Regions from separate parts of the Halomonas sp. AOP43-A1-21 genome, predicted to be linked through region 2. Evidence: riboswitches for the same ligand, from Rfam matches in the RefSeq annotation. Region 2 holds a riboswitch; the other holds the start of a gene.

Region 1 (7,632 bases), on a different contig from region 2:
CACAATTGTCTGTGCATGAGCCAGATAGCGCTCGCCCTCCGCCGTTAAATGCAGGCGCCGCGTGGTGCGCTGAATGAGCCGCACTCCCAGCGTTTCCTCAAGCGCCATGACCAAGCGCGAAACCCGCGTACGGGAAAGATTTAATGCCTCGGCGGCGCGCGTGTAGCTGCCCAGTTCGGCAACTCGCATAAAGGCGACTATCGGCTCAAGCTGATGCATAAAATCACGTCACTTAAAGGCTGGGCCGGGTAAAAAGGCGAGCGGCCTGATAAGGGGCGGGCTGGCCGCAAATAGCTGAAATAACCGCCAGCCCATTTGTACCGGCACGGAAGACCTGCTCGCTATGGTCGGCCTTTAACCCACCGATGGCAACGCTGGGCAGCGGTGAGGCAGCTGCCAGCTGCGCAAGGCCCTCAAACCCGATAGGGAGCGCATGGTCACGTTTGCTCTGCGTGGCAAACACCGGGCCCAGTCCCACATAGTCTAAAAGCTCTACCGGGGCCGCTTGAAGCTGCGCAAGCGTGTTAATGGAAAGCCCGATAATAGCGTCTGGCCCCATTGCGGTGCGCGCCTGTTGAGCGGCGGTATCGCTTTGCCCGACGTGTAGCCCATCCGCACCGCTTTCCAGCGCGACCACCAAGCGGTCATTAATCACCAGCGGCACACTGCTACCGGCCAGGGCGGCCTTGAGGCGTTTAGCCTGCTTAATCATATCGGCATCGCTTGCCTGCTTATCACGCAGCTGAACAAAGCTTACGCCACCCTCGACGGCTTCAACGACCGTGCGCTCAAGGCCATAGGGTTGGCATAAGCGGGCATCCGTCACCAGATAGAGCGAAAGATCAAAGTGCATTTAACCTTTCTCCAGGCCGGTGAACGTATCAAGATCGCTTGGCGTCAGTTGATAAAGCGCATCCAGAAGCGCCACTTGGAAGCTGCCGGGGCCGGTTGCCAGCGCTCCTGCGCGCTCGCCTGCCACGCCAAAGCTTGCCAGTGCCGCCACGGTCGCCACTAACGGTGTTTCAGGCCGGGTGGCGATAAATGCCGCTACGGTGGCGCTCAATGCACAGCCAAGAGTAGTTACACGTGGCATTAACGAATGCCCGCCGGTTAGCCGCCAGTGCTGGGTGCCATCGGTCACGAAGTCATGCTCGCCGGTCATGGCGACAATACAGCCTTGCCGGTTAGCCAGGATAATAGCGGCGTCACGCGCCTCGTCGATTGAAGCCGTGGCATCGACGCCTCGACCCTGGTGGGTCAGGCCCGTCAGCGCGATAATTTCTGAAGCGTTGCCCCGAATCACGCTGGGTGAAAACGCCAGCAACTGCTGGGAAAGAGTTTGCCGGTAGCGTGTAGCGCCCACGGCAACCGGATCAAATACCCACGGGGTGTTATTTTCCTGCGCTGCCTTCGTCGCCTGCTGCATGCCCTCGGCCCAGGTTGGCGAAGGCGTGCCAATATTGATCGAGAGCGCCCCGGCCAAGCGGGTAAATTCGGCAACTTCCTCGACGGCATGCAGCATGGCGGGGGAGGCGCCCACCGCTAACAGGCAGTTAGCGGTGCTGTTCATTGCCACAAAATTGGTAATACAGTGCACCAGCGGTGTCGTGCGTTGCACGGCGAAGAGAGCCTCGCCAAGCGGGAGTGATGTCATAGCCACCTCACAGCGTAGATCGGGTGCGAAACGACACCGCGACTTCCTACGCCGGTATTATCCGGTTCAGGTTCAAAGGGTGCGTCTCAGCTCGATGATCTCAAGCGCCCCTGTCGGTAGGGCTACTATCCTAGCCTGGGGAGGAGGTGTAAAGCATCAGTGACGTCTAAAGCAGTTGCCGTCGTTCATGCAGTTCTTCAAAACAGTTCTTCACAACAGTTCTTCACGACAGTCATTTACTACGGTTATTCTCGACAGCCGCAAGGCACTAATAAACCAAATCCAGGGCGTGTTGGCGCAGAATGTTCAGGGTGGTTACTTCAAGCGCTTTCTCATGCGTTCCGGATAAAATGACCGGCGGCGCCACCCCCACGTTAGCCGCCTGCTGCCAACGGCTGGCGCATAAACACCAGCGATCACCGGGTGATAGGCCGGGAAAACCAAACTGGGGTTTAGGCGTGCTTAAATCATTGCCCTGCGCCAGAGAGTAGGCAAGGAACTCCTCTGTCATAATCGCGCAGATGGCATGGATCCCTACATCTTCAGGACCCACACGGCAAAAACCATCGCGGTAAAAGCCCGTTTTGGGTGAATGGCAGCAAGGCGTCAGGGGTTCGCCCAGCACATTTAGATCACGCGACATGTCGCCTCCAGAGTGTCAGGGCTAGAATAATCGGTATCCTGCCCACATGGTGTGTAACCACAGTTTCATCAAGCGATGGTTGCGTTTAACTATAGGCTTGTACACGGTGTCAGTTTTGTCAAAGATAACTGCTAAATCGAATCATTTAGCAGCAAAATTCGTAAGGATCCTAAGATGAGTTTTGAAGGCGAGCAGTATCCAGGCGTTGCACCCGTTGCTCCGCAGACCCAAGGTTTCCGTTTAAACCATACAATGCTGCGGGCGAAAGACCCTGAACGGTCGCTGGCTTTTTACTCGCAGGTATTTGGTATGCAGGTACTGCGTCGGCTGGATTTCGAAGAGATGCAGTTTTCGCTCTACTTCTTAGCCAATCTGGAAGCCAGCGATCAGGTGCCGGAAGATACTCAGGCGCGTACCGCCTGGACCTTCGGCCAGAAGGGCCTTTTAGAGCTTACCCATAACTGGGGCACTGAGAGCCAGGAAGACTTTGCCTACCACGATGGCAATGCCGAGCCTCAGGGGTTTGGGCATATCTGCTTTAGCGTACCGGATTTATCAGCCGCCCAGGCGTGGTTTGACGAGCACGATGTAACGTTCGTAAAGCGGGCCGATCAAGGCAAAATGAAAGACGTCGTGTTCGTCAAAGACCCAGACGGCTACTGGATTGAAGTCGTCCAGGCCGACCTAATGGCGGCGTCGGGCGACTAATATGGCACATTTGCTGTTTCGGCTGCGGCACGTCACCGATGAAGAAGCCATGGAAATTCGCGCCTTACTCGCCGAGCATCGCTTTGATGTATACGAAACCCAGGCGGGGTTTTTCCGCTTGGGGGTCGATGCTATTTGGCTACGCGATGAACGCCAGCGTGAAGCGGCCGAAACAGCCCTGGCCGCCTATCAGGTAGCGCGCTTTCAGCATGCTCAGCGCGAATTACACGAGGCCCAAGCGCAAGGAAACGCGCCAACGCTTTGGCGACGGCTCCTCGAGCACCCCGTGCAAGTCGCGTTAGTGCTCATCGCGGTGGGGCTGATTGTGGCCCTTACGGTAGGCCCTTTTTTAGGCTTACTGCGCGGTTAGCGCCTTTGCCGTTAAGCCGCTGTCAGGTGGCCGCGTTTAAGGTACATCCTGACGCCCTCGCTGCCGGCAGTTAACGCAGGCGTTGCACCCGTCGGGTAGCGGCACCAGGTGCCAGCCGTGTAGTGGTGTGTGCTATCGCTTAGCGTGCCTTCCAGAATAAACAGTTCAAGCCCGCCTTTAAGCGTGGGGTAGGCAATTGAAGTACCCGCCGCCCAATGTTCCAGGCTAATACGTTCCTGCTTGAACGTGTGGAGCATCTTGTAAGCAATGCGCGGTCGACGGTCGGGCTGCCAGGGTAGCCGGTGGGCCGGTACGGCCAGCTGCAGCGTATCGTTGGGGTCAAACTGATGCAGTTTGACGAAAATCAGCGCGCCTTCATCGCCAATCTGCGGCGTATGGGCGGTACCGATCGGATTGCGCAGGTAGCTTCCCGCCGGGTAACGGCCGTGTTCATCGGCGAAAACGCCTTCCAGCACCAATATTTCTTCACCACCGCCATGGGCGTGAGGGGCAAATTGACTATTGGGCGCATAGCGCACCAAGCTGGTGGCACGGGCTACTTCGTCGCCGACCCGGTCCAGCATCATGCGTTCAACGCCCGCACTGGGGGCGTCTACCCACCGGTACTGCTCCGGGGTCACGCTGACAAACTGAGAAAAATCGGCATTCAAGTGCATGATGTTAGCTCGGTAGCGGATGAATCTGCACAGTCTCGATAGATCACCCGGCAATTGCAACCAGCTATTACTAAACAAAGCCCTGACTATTTGCATAGCCAGGGCATATCACTCTTTAAGGAGTGTCCATCAGCGCGGTCAGGATATGATAGGCGGCCTCAATGCGGGCCTGGTTAGGGTAATTGCGATTCGCCAGCATAACGATTCCCATCTGCTGGCTGGGTACAAAAGCCACATAGGCACCAAAACCGCCGGTTGAGCCGGTCTTGTTGAACCACACGTCCTGAGTAGCCGGTAGTGGCGGCTGCAAGCGCCTCGCTTCGTTGGCTTCTAAAGCCATCTCAAGCGAATTTCCGGCGCGTAGCTGATCAAGCGTTACCGGATAGGCATATCGCTCCCAGCCCAGGGCCTGGGTCATATCACCCATACTGAAATAGCCCATTTGCGTTGTCTCTAACGCTTCACGCAGTGTCTCGTCCAGTGTTGAACTATCCATGTGGGCTTCAATGAACGTCAGCATGTCTGCCGTATTGGTCTTCACGCCGTAGGCCTGGGCATCCAGCACGCCTGGGTTTACCCGAACTGCCTCATCGTCTTTCGAGTAGCCATAGGCATAGTGTGGCTGCTGTTCTTCCGGTACTTCCAAGTAGCTGTGCTCAAGCCCAAGCGGTGAGAACACATGCTCTTCCATTAACGCCGCATAGGGTTCGCCAAGCCGCTGCGCCGTCAAATAGCCAAACAAACCAATGCTTGGGTTGGAATACTGTCGGTGAGTACCGGGGGGATAGTCCGGTTGCCAGTGGCGATAGTAGTCGAGCATTTCGTCTTCATCTTGCACGTCATCGGGAAACTGCAAAGGCAGCCCGCCCGCCGTGTAGGTGGCAAGTTCCACAAGGCTTACGTCATCAAAAACGCTGCCTTCAAGTGCCAGCAGGTATTGGCTGGCAGAATCGTTTAACGACAGTGCACCGCTCGCCTGCGCGTAAGCGCCCAGCGCTGTGGTAAAGGTCTTACTGACCGAACCCAACTCAAACAGGGTGTCGGCTGTAACCGGGGTATTCGCCGCTTGATCGGCGACACCATAGTTAAAGTAATACCGCTTGCCATCAACACTCAGCGCCACGGCCATACCCGGAATACGATGTTCCGCCATTAGCGCCGTTATGGTGTCGTTGACCAGCGCATCTATCTGAGGATTATTCTGCTCATCAGATGCCCAGGAAAATGAGCCGATAAAGAGCGAACCTGCAATAATAAGACCTGTTTTCGCTGCAAATATCCTGTTCATATAAAAAACCTAGTAGTCAGAGGTTAGTGATGAATGGCGTTTTAATGGTCTGGATGGCGAGTAAGTTACGGTTAATGGCGCTGCCTGACAAACAGCGATATTTTGTACGCGCCATTAGAAAAATTAGGGGGTAAAAGAGTGCGTCCTTATTTGCCACTAAAAGCGCTGCGTGCCTTTGAGGTATCGGCTCGCCATTTGAGCTTTACCCGCGCCGCGGAGGAGCTCTGCGTAACCCAGGCCGCCGTTAGCCATCAGGTTAAGCTGCTGGAAAGCCAGCTCAAGGTTCCGCTATTTACCCGCTTGCCCCGAGGGTTAATGCTGACCCAGGAGGGCGAGGGGCTGTTGCCGGTATTGAGAGAGGCGTTTGATCAGATCACGCACACGCTAGAGCAACTAGGCGAGAGTAATTACCGTGAAGTGTTAAACGTAGGCGCAGTGGGTACGTTTGCGGTGGGTTGGCTGTTGCCCCGGCTGGCCGATTTTCAGGAAAAGCACCCCTTTATTGATCTACGCCTTTCCACGCACAACAACCGTACGGACATGGCCGCCGAAGGGCTTGATTTTGCCATTCGCTTTGGCACCGGCGCCTGGCACGGTATTGCCGCGCAACCCTTATTGCCGGCATCCTTATCCGCGATGTGCACACCGATAATCGCCGCACGGCTTAAAACGCCAGCTGATGTATTAAATGAGACGCTGCTACGCTCCTATCGCGCTGACGAATGGACAGAGTGGCTGCTCGCGGCCGAAGGGCCGGTTAATCTCCCGCTACCTAAAAGCATCGTATTTGATTCATCTATCGCCATGGTGGATGCCGCACAGCAGGGTATCGGAGTGGCTTTGGCGCCCCCGTTGATGTTTTCAAGGCAGTTGAATAGTGGTGCGTTGGTACAGCCATTTTCGACGGCCGTTAGCCTGGGTGGGTACTGGCTTACTCGTCTGCAGTCACGCGAAGAAACCCATGCCATGGCATCTTTTAGGGAGTGGTTGAGCGTAGTATGTTAAGTGTCGTAACCAGCGCCTGAACGGCGCTGGTTATCGGGCGAGCGTTACCAGCCAAAAAGTTTACGCGATGCTTGCAGCGCCTGTTTAGTGGCTATGCTCGCTGTGATCGTGATCGTGATCGTGATCGTGATCGTGATCGTGATCGTGTCCTTCGTCAGCCTCATGGTCATCATGACCCGGTTCTGCCAGCGAGTCGTGCAGCGTCTGGGCATTGTGGCGCATCATGCCCAGGTACGTGCTGGCGTCACCCTCAGAAGCCAGGGCATCCGCGTAAAGCGTTCCGGCAATAGGCAGACCCGTCTCTTCCGAGAGCTGTTGAATGACCGCAGGATTGGTCATGTTTTCATGAAACAGCGCTTGGACGTTCTGGTCGTTAATCACATCCACCAGTTCCGCCATGCTGGCGCCGCTGGGCTCTACTTCGGTAGACAGGCCAACCGGCGATAAAAAGTGAATGCCGTAAGCGTTGGAGAAGTAGCCAAACGAATCGTGGCCGGTGATGACGCTGGTGGACGACGGAATCTCACTGATCAGTTCGCGGATTTCAGCGTCAACTTCTGCCATTTCGGCTAAGTAGCTATCGGCGTTAGCCCGGTACTCATCGGCATTCGCTTCATCGGCTTTAATCAGGCCATCGCGGATGTTGGTGATGTATACCCGCGCTTGCTCCATATCCTGCCAGGCGTGAGGATCAAATTCGCCGTGGTCATGATCATGATCGTGTCCATGATCGTCGCCATGTTCGTGATCATGCCCGTGGTCGTGGTCGTGGTCGTGTCCGTGATCGTGATCATGCCCATGATCTTGGCTGTGTCCTGCGTAGGATAGCTTTTCAATACCGTCCGTCGCCGTGACCCGGGGGCCTTTGTAATCGCTTGATTCAATTAGCCGTTCCATCCAGCCTTCAAACAGCAGGCCGTTGAACACTACCAAATCAGCTTCCGCCAGCGCACGTGCATCACCCGGACGGGGAGAGTAGACATGCGAATCACCATCGGCGCCAACCAGTGATGTAACGTCCACATGCTCGCCGCCCACATTCTCGACGATATCGCCAAGAATCGAGAAGCTCGTGACTACCTGAACGCGGTCCGCTGCGATGGCGGCGGGCAGCGCTAGCATCGCGGATACACCGACCAGCAAGCGTGAAGATAACCGTAAAGACATACCTACTCCTGTTTAATGATTTACGTAGATGCCTCGGCACTCAGCGGTGCAGTCTTGCGTCTGAGCTTGGCTGCCAAACTGTGATAGCGACCAAACAGCGCCGAGAAAAAATAACCCGCG
Region 2 (7,044 bases):
GATCAAACCGATGCCAGTGGTGCGTTACCAGCCCGCCCTCACCTTCGCTTTCGCGAAAAAGCTCGACCTCCAAACCGTTGCAAAGGGCTTCTACTTCTTGTGTCGAATGAAAGCTCATTGTTGAATGCTTGGCCCACTCGTGCCGGTTACCGAAGAGGTGCCCGATAAATAAGCCTCCCGGCTCAAGCGCTGAAAGGATCATGTTCCATAACGCGGGAAAATGCGTAGGCTCGCAGAACGGTAGGCTTAGCCCCGCATGGATCAGGGCTGGGTAATTCAGCTTTCAGTGTTTCAACTCGCGCAATGGCGTTGGGCTCTTTGTCGATAGCCAACACCTTCCAACCCGACTTCAGCAGTAGCGCGGTTTCGATGCCGCCTCCGCAGCCTAAATCGATAGCATGGCCGTTGCCTTTGGGTAAGCATTCCTCCCCCAAAGCGCGTCGTAATAGCGGCGAGGTGGCTCGCATCTGATTGGCGCAATAGAAGGCTTCCCAACCCGTCTTGTTATCAGTAGTCAATGGCGGTACTTCCTGATTGCATTATGCTTTAATGATGAGTGTTGATAGACATAATCAATTCAAATTAACACGTAGCACCCTCCTCCGCTCTCTTGCATCTCCCCCACTCGCCTCCTACACTGCGCTGGATACTGCTTGACGGGGTGCCGGTGAATCCGGCTGAGATGGCGTAGGGCATGCTCTTTTAGAGCGCCAAGCGCTGGTCCCGCTGAACCTGATCCGGCTAATGCGCTGTTGCTTACATAAGTTTGCAGCGCGGGTACCGGCGTAGGGATCAAGCGATGGCGCCGGCTAGCTCTCTCATGATCGCAAGCCACCCTCCGCGCCATTTCCTCGATCTTTTCGCCTGCCCTTCGGATCACTACTCTGGAGGATGTATGGGTTACTGCTTTACCGATCTCACCACCGCTTGCCAGGACGACTGGCGCGCTTATATCGAGCACGACTTCGTGCAAAAGCTTGGCAACGCTACGCTGCCTGAAGCGTCATTTCGCCACTACCTGAAGCAGGATTACCTGTTTTTGATTCATTTCGCCCGTGCCTATGCCTTGGCCGCTTATAAAAGCCCCACCCTTGCCGACTTGCGCCAGGCTCATGAAGGTATGAAAGCCATCGTGGATGTGGAGCTTGGGCTGCATATCGGCTTTTGCCGCGAATGGGGTATTTCGGAAGAGGAGCTTGCCGAGCTGCCCGAAGCGCGGGCGACCCTGGCCTATACCCGCTACGTGCTGGATACCGGCAATCGTGGTGATCTGCTCGACCTACACGTGGCGCTTGCGCCTTGCCTGGTGGGTTACGGTGAAATTGCCAACTGGCTCAACGCCCAGGGCACTACGGTGCGCGGTGGGGATAACGCGTATGACGCCTGGATTGCCATGTACGAAGGCGAGGAGTTTCAAGACGCAATGCGCGCCGAGCTTGAATGGCTGGACGCACGCTTGGCCGACGTCACCCCTGCTCGCTTTAATGAGCTCAGCAAAATTTTCCGCGATGCAACCCGTCTGGAAATCGACTTCTGGCAAATGGGGCTGACGCTGGCCGAATAGTCGCAACGCGTGCCCTCTTTAAAGCATTACCTTCACGGCCGGGTCTTCCCCTTTGGGCAGCGTCTCGCCCATCCAGAGGTGGTGCAAGCGAGTTTTCAGGATATCGCCTGGGCCTGAGATGAATTTTGGCTGACCAAAGTGACTCATCACCTCGTGCTGACGTTCCAGGGCTTTGCGGTCCTGGGCAACGACTGGGGCCAGAAACAGACGAATGGCAGCCTGTTTGAGCCAGCCAGGCGCCATTCCGTTAGGCGTTGAAAAACAGGCAAAGGGCGTAAAGGTGTCCTTGGTTGCCGGCGTAAAAATCGCCGTGACGCAGAGCGTCAGTTGCGTATCACCTTCCCAGCGCGCCTGCACCGTGGTGGGCGGGTAGTAGCGCGAGACGCTGTGCGAGCGGTCGCGCTCGAGAAACCGTGACATCAGGCCCGTATCAGGCTGGGTCTGCTCAATTTTCATATCTATTCCGTTGCCATGGCTGGTAACAATGAGTTCCACGGGCAAACGCTTATCACGGCGACGGATAAAGCCGTGATGCAGGTGATTGGTATGGAAGGGGTCCATCACGTTTTCGATGGCATCGAAGGCGCGCCCCCGCCAAGTGCCCTGCTGCCACCAGAAGTGATCCAGCGCCGGATTGCCTAGATCCGGTGGGAATGCTGGTTCAGCGGGCGCGGCATCCGAGAGCGCGACAAAAATCCCTCCATGACGCTCCAGTACCCGCAATGGCGTTGCCGCCAGGCGCGCATCGCAGGCGGTTTCGACCTGACATCCCGGCACCTCGGCGCAACGTCCATCGCGAGCAAAACGCCAGCCGTGGTAAGGGCATTCCAGTGTGCCATTCATCACACGCCCTTCGGATAGCGGGTAGTTGCGATGAGGGCAGCGGTCCACTAACGCCCCAACGCCCTCGTCAGTCCGAAAAAGAGCGATGGGCGTATCGCAGCACATTACCTTGCGCGCTTTTCCGCGCGGCATATCACGAGACAAGGCTACCAGATGCCACGCATCCAGCACCGCTTGGGGAAAGCTCATCAGGGCAGCTCCTCGCCGTTCCATTCCAGATCATGAGTGGTGGCGGCGTTGGTAGAGTGTTGGTGAAGAAGGCCGTTAAGCGCGAAGCCTGCCGCGTCGGCCAGGGCACCGACCAGTACCCAGCGGTCACCTGGGGAAGAGACCGCATCCCGGCCTGCCCGCAGGCAGCGCCACCAACGGGCCAAACGGGCATGGCGGAGCGCCGTAGGCAAGCCCAACAGCCACATGGCCGGGCCCAGGTAGCGTATGGTGGGCGGCGTATCGGGGGCCGGTATACCATCGCCCATCGCCCGGGCAAGGTGCCCTGCGCCGCCAAGCAGGTGTACACCGCTGGTTGCCCGCGGGTTGCATTCAAGTAGAAAGGGCCTCTCGTTGACATCAAAGATGGCATCGCAGGCGAACTGACCGTGCAGCCTGGCGCTGGCCGCCAACTGGATGGCCAGCGTGTGAAGCTTGGCATGGCGCGATGCGTCTAGCGGCTCAAACGCATAGCTGGCGCCGCCCGCCATTCGCCAGCGCGAGCAGTAAGCACTGAACGCTGTGAGTTGGCCATGATGGGCAACGGCGTAAAAGCAGGCCTCTTCGCCATGGATATACGCCTGAGCCATCCAAGGCTGTGCGGGGTCCAGGCACAACTGGGCAAAGCGAGCCGCCTTCGGGGCAATCAACGCTCGATCACCAAAGCGGCTAAAGCGTGGTTTAAACACCCATTCGTGGCAGGTCGTGCGATACGTCGCGAGCTGGTCGGCGCTCTCTATGGGCTGGCTTTCGGGTACCGGCAACCCCGCTTGCTGGCAGTGGCGTGCGAAGCAGAGCTTGTCGTGAAGCGTGCGTAATGTCTCGAGCGAAGGCGCCATTAGTCGGTCGCCCAGCCAGTCATGCAAACTGGGCGCCGCTAAATGGAACACCTCTTCGCAAGTGGGTATCACCAGCTCAATACGGTACTCCTCGACCAGCGCCCTCACCCACTGACGAAACGCACCGCCCTGCTGCCGAGGCGCGGGATGACGATGTAGCCGGACGGGCAGCGTCGAACAGCGTGCCATTCGCGCGGCGGCGCTGTCCGCCAGGTGCACCTCCCAGCCAGCAGCGGAAAAATCACGAGCAAGCTCAAGCGCCGCCACCGAGCGCGCGCCGGTAATCAACACCTGCCTAGCCATGATGGCTGACTACGCGGCGACGTTTGGGGCCTTGCCAGCCCGTCAGGTCACGCACCACTTCAACCGGCACCGGCAATTGGCACTTACTGATAAGCGTGGCGCTGGCACGCTCGGCGTCGCGGGCCAGGCAGTGGGGCGAGAGATGCAACACCACGCGCTCAAACCGGGCCTCCGCCTGCCAGAGTGCATCACCACCCAGTGCACTCTCCATTGCGGCGACTACCTGAGGCGGCGTTACGGTGCATTGGGCGAAGCGCCATACGTCGCTCACTCGCCCTTGGGGCGGGTAAATGATGCGTCCGGCAAATCCGCAGGGGCAGGAGGAGGCGCCAAGCTCTATATAGTCATCGCCGCGTACACGCACAATGGGCTGACTGACCCGGCGCAGATCGGTAATGATCGGCCGATAGCCCGGCGTGCCGGGCACCGGTTCAAGCTCGATGATCAGCGAATGATCATTGAGATGCAGATGACCATGGGCACACTCGGCACCCAAAAAACCTTCGGTGGCTTGATAGATCGATCGCGATGCACACCCCAGCCGCGTGGTGATGGCGTCGCGTTCGGCCTCTCCCATTGGCTCGCTGCCCACAAACAGATGGCGCAATGTCGGCAGGTTCATGCCCGCCTCTGCCAGTGCGGCCAGGCGATGAGGCGGCGCAATCAAAATCGTGGGTGCAAACGCCTCCAGCGCGCTGCGCGTCTGCTCGTTTGAGTCGTTCAATGGGAAATGACCAAAGACGAAGCGCTTGCGCTGAACATCACTGTAGAGAGCGTTGCTGGCGCGCAGATGCAGGGCCAACCGCTGGCGGGCCAGCAGCGCGCGAGCGGGCAGCAGCCGCGCCAGGCTCTGGCCCAAATAGTCGGCACGCTCTTTGGAAGTGGCCAAAAAGAGCCCGCGGGCAGCACCGCTGCTACCGGTCGACCAGCCGGCTGAAAGCGACCCCGTTGCCAGGCCCTGCTCGGCGGCATCCGCCATGGCATGCAGCGTTTTCGTGCTCAGGCCAAGACTGTTCCAGGCGCCGTAGTCAGCGCGCAGAGCGGCTATTTCGGTAATCGGGACCGCTTCCCACGGCCCCCAGGCAACCGCCGCCAGCGCAGGAGTGCGCGCCAGCACCGGCTGTAGTTGCCTCCATTGGCGAGCACGCCGCGCCTCCAGCTGGCTAGACGAAAAACGCAGTGCCCGGCGGGTGCGCATCCAGGCGGCAGCCAGTTGGTCAACGCGCATGGGACTCTCGAAAGCGTTGCGCACTCTCGGCACAATGCGAGGGCAGAATGGTAAGTTCAGTGTTGTGCTCGGCGGCAGCGCATAGCTTGGCAAGGGTAGCCCGATAGCAGCGAGTGTTCCCCAACAGCGCGGTGGTCAGCCGTGGCGGCGGGCGGCGCTCATGAATCGACTTGCCGAGCCACACGGCATCGGCGGCTAGCAGTATGAGCTGATCCTGCGTGGTGCGCAGCGCCAGCCCCCAATGCCCCACACAGTGCCCAGGCAGCTCGACGGCCAACAGGCTTCCATCGCCAAGAATATCGCGCCCCTCACTGAAGGGTGCAAAGCCACTGGGCAGCGTGACCGCGGGGGCTTCTTCAAAAAAACGGGCGTTGGCATCAGCGGCCTGAGGCACCAGCGCGGGAAGCAACCCCTGACGCACCCGTTTGAAACGCCCGGGCGCGCGCAGCTCGGTCAATCCAGCGCGGGCGCAGTAGATGGGCCGCTCGGCCAAGTGGCGCATGCCGGCAACGTGGTCGCCGTGAAAGTGCGAAATAATGGTCGCAGTAATATCGCTATCGTTGATGCCATGGGCGGCAAGCCAGGTATGCCAGGCGTGTTCCGCGCCCACCTCAACTGGCGTCGCCCAGCGGTAGAAGCGTTCCGGGAAAGGGGTCGTCGCCTCCAGAAATGCAGGGTCGTAGCCGGTATCGAACAGCAACAACCCGCGGGTGGGATGTTCAATCACGCCTACTAGCGCGGGAAAATCCACCGGGTTGAAACGCCCGCCGGAGAGCGTTGCGGCTTCGGGGTGGCGGCAAAGGCCACGCGCCAGCCACCGAAAACCAACGCGAATCATGAAGCCTCCTGCAAAGCTAGCTGCTGCGCTTGCGCCAGCAATGTGGCCATGGCATCAAAGCGTGGCTGATAGCCCAACAGGTGTCGGGCGGGCGCCAGGTCAAAGGTTTGCGAATAGGCAAGGGTGGCCAACTTGTAGCGAGTCAACATCGGTTCGTGTTCGGCGCGGGTCAGCATTCCCCACTGCTCCTGAAGCACGGCCATCGTACGGGCTAGCCCTACCGGTAATGAAATGAACCGTGGGGATTTGCCCAGTGCCCTGGCCAGCCGATAAGCCACGTCATGCACCGTAACGGGCTGGCCACCGGAAATATTGATCGCCTGCCCGGCAAGTTGTGGCGTGCGGGCTTCGGCTTCACAAATTGCCCATGCCGCATCGCGCAGGTCGGTCAGCTCGATCAGCGCTCGCCCTCCTCTGGGTAGCGGCACTCGCGAGCGCCCGGCCAGTTCGGCAAGTTTGGGGAGAATCACGCGATCCCCTGGGCCGACCAACGCGCGGGGGCGAATGGCACAACAATGCAGAGCGTCGCGCCGCGGCGCCAGAACGAGCCGTTCGGCGGCAAGTTTGGTGCGCGCGTAGTGATTGAGTGGCGGCTTCGCGGGCTGGCTCTGCTCGTCAATCAGAAGGCGGTCGCGGTAGGCGGCAAAAATCGACGGCGAAGAGACCAGCACAAAGCGTAACGCGCCGCTCTGCGCCGCAGCGTTGAGTAACTGTTCGGTCATTGTCACGTTGTGGCGCTCAAAGGCTTTTTTCGGCCCCCAGCTGGCTGACAAGGCAGCGGCATGAACGATGCTATCCATGCCTGCCACAAACTGCGCCAGATCGGTTTGCGGGTGTGTCAAATCCGCCGCGATAAACTCAGCCCCAAGTGCCGTCAATACCTCGCCTGCGGCGTGTGAGCGCCCGGTTGCGCGAACTTCGTGCCCGCGCAATAGCGCCTCACGGGCCAATGCCATGCCAAGCCCACCAGTGGCTCCAGTGATCAAGAGACGCCGACTCATACGCGCAGCACCATAGCGCTGGCGCTTATGCCTGCCGCCGTGCCCAGCAGTAAAAGATAATCACCCCGCTTGACCGCACCAGTGGTCAGCGCATGCGCAAGCACAGTGGGAATAGAGGCAGCAATCTGGTTGCCGGTGGTGGCAAAGATATTGATCACACGCTCACTGCGCGGTGCAAATAGCCGCCGCACATGCTCGACGCCCGGCGCGCTAGCTTGATG

What was found. Region 2 has a riboswitch for thiamine pyrophosphate ahead of tenA (thiaminase II). Riboswitches for the same ligand answer to the same signal wherever they lie in the genome.
Region 1: linked by a shared signal. The riboswitch ahead of thiM (hydroxyethylthiazole kinase) and the one ahead of tenA (thiaminase II) in region 2 are both predicted to bind thiamine pyrophosphate.

The regions. Positions count from the first base shown of each region.
Region 1 covers NZ_JBQSWC010000017.1:43,548-51,179, forward strand. Annotated here, with positions in the region: gene ACT3R7_RS11025 (LysR family transcriptional regulator) at 1-219, opposite strand, end outside; gene thiE (thiamine phosphate synthase) at 233-853, opposite strand; gene thiM (hydroxyethylthiazole kinase) at 854-1,654, opposite strand; TPP riboswitch at 1,681-1,776, opposite strand; gene ACT3R7_RS11040 (DUF2237 family protein) at 1,923-2,297, opposite strand; gene gloA (lactoylglutathione lyase) at 2,472-3,005, shown strand; gene ACT3R7_RS11050 (DUF6164 family protein) at 3,007-3,375, shown strand; gene ACT3R7_RS11055 (cupin domain-containing protein) at 3,387-4,052, opposite strand; gene ampC (class C beta-lactamase) at 4,168-5,340, opposite strand; gene ACT3R7_RS11065 (LysR family transcriptional regulator) at 5,479-6,345, shown strand; gene ACT3R7_RS11070 (metal ABC transporter solute-binding protein, Zn/Mn family) at 6,430-7,512, opposite strand; gene ACT3R7_RS11075 (metal ABC transporter permease) at 7,533-7,632, opposite strand, start outside.
Region 2 covers NZ_JBQSWC010000038.1:1,347-8,390, forward strand. Annotated here, with positions in the region: gene ACT3R7_RS17775 (hypothetical protein) at 1-118, opposite strand, end outside; gene ACT3R7_RS17780 (methyltransferase domain-containing protein) at 183-518, opposite strand; TPP riboswitch at 648-809, shown strand; gene tenA (thiaminase II) at 896-1,564, shown strand; gene ACT3R7_RS17790 (Rieske 2Fe-2S domain-containing protein) at 1,583-2,596, opposite strand; gene ACT3R7_RS17795 (ATP-grasp domain-containing protein) at 2,596-3,756, opposite strand; gene ACT3R7_RS17800 (cell division protein FtsA) at 3,749-4,984, opposite strand; gene ACT3R7_RS17805 (MBL fold metallo-hydrolase) at 4,974-5,822, opposite strand; gene ACT3R7_RS17810 (NAD-dependent epimerase/dehydratase family protein) at 5,819-6,823, opposite strand; gene ACT3R7_RS17815 (3-oxoacyl-[acyl-carrier-protein] synthase III C-terminal domain-containing protein) at 6,820-7,044, opposite strand, start outside.